One region of the Nocardia sp. NPDC056952 genome, then DNA from elsewhere that is predicted to be linked to it. Evidence: predicted binding sites of a transcription regulator. Region 1 holds the regulator's gene; the other holds the start of a gene.
The links. The regulator HspR, encoded in region 1, represses chaperone genes until heat shock. The targets are predictions, from matches to a motif close to ANNTGAGTNNNNNNNACTCANNT.

Region 1 (2,397 bases):
GCCGGGCACCAGCCCGCGCGTGTGCCCGCACTGCAACGGTGCGGGCGTGGTCAGCCGCAATCAGGGCGCGTTCGGTTTCAGCGAGCCCTGCGACGACTGCCGCGGCACCGGGTCGATCATCGACGACCCGTGCACCGACTGCTCGGGCACCGGTATCCAGAACCGCACCCGCACCATCACCGTCCGGATCCCACCGGGCGTCAGTGACGGTCAGAAGATCCGGCTGGCCGGTCAGGGCGAGGCGGGTCTGCGCGGTGCGCCTTCGGGCGACTTGTATGTCACCGTGCACGTCAGCCAGGACAAGGTCTTCGGCCGTCAAGGCGACGACCTCACCCTGGTGCTCCCGGTGAGCTACAGCGAATTGGTTCTGGGGACAACGGTTTCCGTGCCGACGCTGGACGGCCGGGTCGGTGTGAAGGTGCCCGCGGGTACCGCCGACGGGCGTATCCTGCGAGTCCGTGGTCGTGGCGTGCCCAAGCGCGGCGCGGCGGGCGGCGCCGGTGACCTGCTGGTCACGGTGAAGGTCGCGGTGCCGCAATCGCTCGACTCCGACGCCACCGATGCGCTCAAGCGCTATCAGGAGGCGGAGAAGGCCAGTGGCTTCGAACCGCGTGCAGGATGGGCGGGTGCTTGATGATGTCCGATGATCCGAAGTCTGTTTCGGGTGCGACCGCGCGTGCCGAGTTCTTCATGATCTCGGTGGCGGCTCAGCTGGCGGGGATGCACGCGCAGACGCTGCGTACCTACGACCGGCTGGGTTTGGTCACCCCGCAACGGACCTCGGGTGGCGGACGCCGTTATTCGGCCCGCGACGTCGAGGTGCTGCGCGAGGTGCAGCGCCTGTCGCAGGACGAGGGCGTCAATCTCGCCGGCATCAAGCGCATCATCGAGCTCACCAATCAGGTGGAGGCGTTGCAGCAGCGCGTCGAGGAGATGAGCGCGGAGATGGAGCGGTTGCGGGCGGGCTACCGGCCCGATCTGTCGCCGCCCGCACGCAGTACCGCGCTCGTGGTGTGGCAGCCACGGCATCGGCGCTGAGTCGTCTTCGATTCGACGAGCCTCCGGTTCGCCCATCCGCTGTGGTGGATGCGAGCCGGGGGCTCGTTCGTCTCCGGTCAACCCCCGGCGACCGGCTGGTGACTCTCCAGCAACTCACTTATTCGTGATCTTGCTGATCGGAAGTAGCGTCGCGGCGCGCTGAGGTGGGGATTTATCACCGTGGACGTCCAAAAGTTTGCTGCCCGGATGCTGAATTCGGATCAATCGGAAGGCAATTCGCTGCCCGCGACCAGCCACTCCGGTGCGCCGACCCCGCGTGTCATGGCTCGGCGCGTCGGATCGCCACCTGCGGGCGACGTTGCGGAAGGGTCGCTCTACCAGGGCCATTGGTCACCAATTGCCTGATACGCCCGGTGGTTTCGAGAATCGTGAGCGGCTGTTCACCCTCAATTAACGGGCTTCAGGTATGTTTTCATGAGAAACTACTGGGAACCGCCTGGTATTTCGCGAATTACATGCGTGATGTTTAAGAGTACGATTCCTAAGCTGGCAAACCTCGCCTAGACTTCTCGCATCGGCTGCTGACGAGTGTCCTCCCAGCCCGTCACTCGCCGGCGCGGCTAGCGTTCGATGGCGAAACGAGGTTGTGACACATATGGATTCGCGGACTGTCGCTTTGATCCGTACTACGTTCAAGGCGGTTGCTGCGGAAGAAGGTGGGCCCGAGAAGCTGTCGAGGTCGTTCTACTCGATCCTCTTCACGGACTACCCCGGTGTCCGCGACTACTTCCCGGCTGCCATGGACTCCCAGCGCGACCGACTCGTCACGGCGATCTCCTACGCCCTCGACCGGCTGGAGGAGCCCGACAAGCTGCTGCCGTTCCTGGCCCAGCTCGGGCGCGACCATCGCAAATACGGCGTGCAACCGGCGCACTATGTGGCCGTGGCCAACTCGCTGAAATCCGCCATGCGGTTGTTCGCCGGTGCGGAGATGTGGACCGACGAGGTCGCCAGCGCATGGGACGAAGGTCTGGCCACCATCAGCGGCGCGATGATCAGCGCCGCCGACAAGGAGACCACCCCGGCTACCTGGACGGGCACCGTCGTCGAACATCGCGAGGTGCTGCGCAATCTCTCGATCGTCCGGGTCCAGCTCGACGTGCCGATGCAGTACGCCGCCGGTCAGTATCTCAGCGTGCAGATTCCCTCGCGGCCGCGGATGTGGCGCTATCTCTCGCCCGCGAACCCGGCCAATCCCAACGGCGAGATCGAGTTCCACGTTCGCGGCGTGCTCGGCGGCTGGGTCAGCCCCGCCATGGTCGCGCACACCGCCGTCGGTGATCAGTGGGCGCTCGGCTCGCCTCTCGGCGGCCTGGGCGTGCCGCGCAACACCAAACG
Region 2 (2,397 bases), on a different contig from region 1:
CGGTGCGCGACGCCCGGCGGGCGTGGTGCAGCAGCATCAGCGCGAGCAGCCCCGAGACCTCGGGTTCGCCGGTCGAGGCGGCGAGCTGACGGGTGAGGCGGATGGCTTCGGCGGCCAGGTCGATGTCGCCGCTGTAGCCCTCGTTGAAGACGAGGTAGAGCACCCGCAGCACCGTTGCCGGATCGCTGGGACGGTCGAGCGGTAAGCCCGTGATCCGCTTCTTGGCCCGGCTGATCCGTTGCGCCATAGTCGATTCCGGAACCAGGTAGGCCGTCGCGATCTGCCGGGTCGTCAGGCCGCCGACCGCACGCAAGGTCAGCGCGACGGCCGAGCCCGGCGACAACGCGGGATGCGCGCACAGGAAATACAGCCACAGCGTGTCGTCCGTGGCGGGCACCGGGCCGGCTTCGGGCTCGGCGTCGACCGCGAATTCACGCCCACGCCTGGACGTTTCGGCGCGCGTCGCGTCGATGAATTTTCGCCAGGCGACGGCGACGAGCCAGCCTTTCGCATCGCGCGGTGGATCGTCGGGCCAGGTTTCCAGCGCCCGGATCAGCGCTTCCTGTACCGCGTCCTCGGCCGCGGCGAACTCGGCCCCGCGGCGGACGAGGATCCCGATCACCGCGGGGACGAGTTCGCGCACCAGCGCTTCGTTCATTCGGTCACCGTGGGCAATTCCGCGTAGAACGGCCGCAGTTCGAGCCACTCCTGCACCGGCTTCCCGCCCGCCCCCGGTGCCGCGGACAGCTCCCCTGCCAGCTCGAGCGCCCGGTCGTAGGTGTCGACGTCGATGATCATCCAGCCGGCGATCAGGTCCTTGGTCTCCGCGAACGGCCCGTCGGTGACCGGCGGGCGCCCCTCGCCGTCGGAGCGGACGAACGTGCCCTGCGTGGTCAGCGCCTGACTGTCGACGTACTCGCCGGTCGATTGCAGCCGTGTCGCGAAATCCTGCATGTACCGCACGTGCGCGGTCACCTCCTCGGGCGTCCACTGATCCATCGGCACGTCGTTGACGGACGCGGGAGCGCCACGGTAGTGCTTGAGCAGCAGGTACTTGGCCATGATGTTCTCCTCGGTTCGTGTGCTGTGTGGGTTGTACCCCTGGGACGGAGCCACCCACGCGTTCTCGACATCGGCCGCACAAGAATCTCGGCCGATTATTTTCGCCGTGAGTGAACGGCGCCACCTGCAGGAACAAACCGCCGGGGGTCCATGTTGAGTCAGCAAAGCTCAACTTTGGAAGGGTCGACATGACTTCAGCTCAGAACCTGCCGGTGCTGTTCCTGACCGATCCGATCGTGCTGCCGGGCATGGTCGTGCCCATCGAATTGGACGAATCCGCGCAGGCCGCCATCGACGCCGCCCAGGCGGCCAAAACCGGTTCGGTGCTGGTCGCGCCGCGCCTCGACGAGGGCTACGCGTCCTACGGCGTCGTCGCCACCATCGAACAGGTCGGCCGGATGCGCGGCGGCGCGCCCGCGGCCGTGCTGAAGGCCGAGCGCCGCGCCCGGATCGGGCACGGCGTCACCGGGCCGGGCGCCGCGCTGTGGGTGGAGGCCGAACTCGTCGAGGCGGTCGAGCCCGACGAGCGGACCACCGAGCTCGCCGCCGAGTACAAGAAGCTGGTCGTCGCCGTGCTGCAGCGGCGTGAGGCCTGGCAGATCATCGACATCGTCAACCAGCTCGACGACGTAGAGGCCATCGCCGACACCGCGGGCTACGCGCCGTACCTGTCCGATGACCAGAAGCGCGAACTGCTCGAGACCCCCGATGTCGCGGTGCGGCTGACCAAGCAGATCGACTGGATCAAGGACCACATCGCCGAGGTGGAGGTCACCGACAAGATCTCCGAGGACGTCCGCGACGGCATGGAGAAGAGTCAGCGCGAGTTCCTGCTGCGTCAGCAGCTCAACGCCATCCGCAAGGAACTCGGTGAGGACGAACCCGACGGCGCCGACGACTACCGCACCCGCGTGGAGAACGCGGACCTGCCCGAGAACGTGCGCGCCGAGGCGCTGCGCGAGGTCGGCCGGCTGGAGCGCGCCAGCGACCAGAGCCCGGAATCGGGCTGGATCCGTACCTGGCTCGACACCGTGCTCGATCTGCCGTGGACGGTGAAAACCGAGGACAGCACCGATGTCTCGGCCGCTCGTGCGGTGCTCGACGCCGATCACCACGGCCTCGACGAGGTGAAGGACCGGATGGTCGAGTACCTGGCGGTGCGAACGCGGCGGGCCGCGCGCGGTCTCGAGGTCGTGGGTGGACGCGGGTCCGGCGCGGTGCTCGTGCTGGTGGGTCCCCCCGGTGTCGGCAAGACCTCGCTGGGTGAATCGGTCGCAAAGGCTCTGGGCCGCAAGTTCGTTCGTGTCGCCCTCGGCGGCGTGCGCGACGAGGCCG

Region 2: lon (endopeptidase La) is a predicted target of HspR. The motif match lies at 1,214-1,236, and genes of this name have one in related genera.

Annotation. Positions count from the first base shown of each region.
Region 1 is NZ_JBHURA010000006.1:21,081-23,477, forward strand. Features, by position in the region: gene dnaJ (molecular chaperone DnaJ) at 1-634, shown strand, start outside; gene ACFTS5_RS21145 (heat shock protein transcriptional repressor HspR) at 637-1,038, shown strand; gene ACFTS5_RS21150 (FAD-binding oxidoreductase) at 1,655-2,397, shown strand, end outside.
Region 2 is NZ_JBHURA010000007.1:126,566-128,962, forward strand. Features, by position in the region: gene ACFTS5_RS23880 (RNA polymerase sigma factor) at 1-658, opposite strand, end outside; gene ACFTS5_RS23885 (YciI family protein) at 655-1,062, opposite strand; gene lon (endopeptidase La) at 1,251-2,397, shown strand, end outside.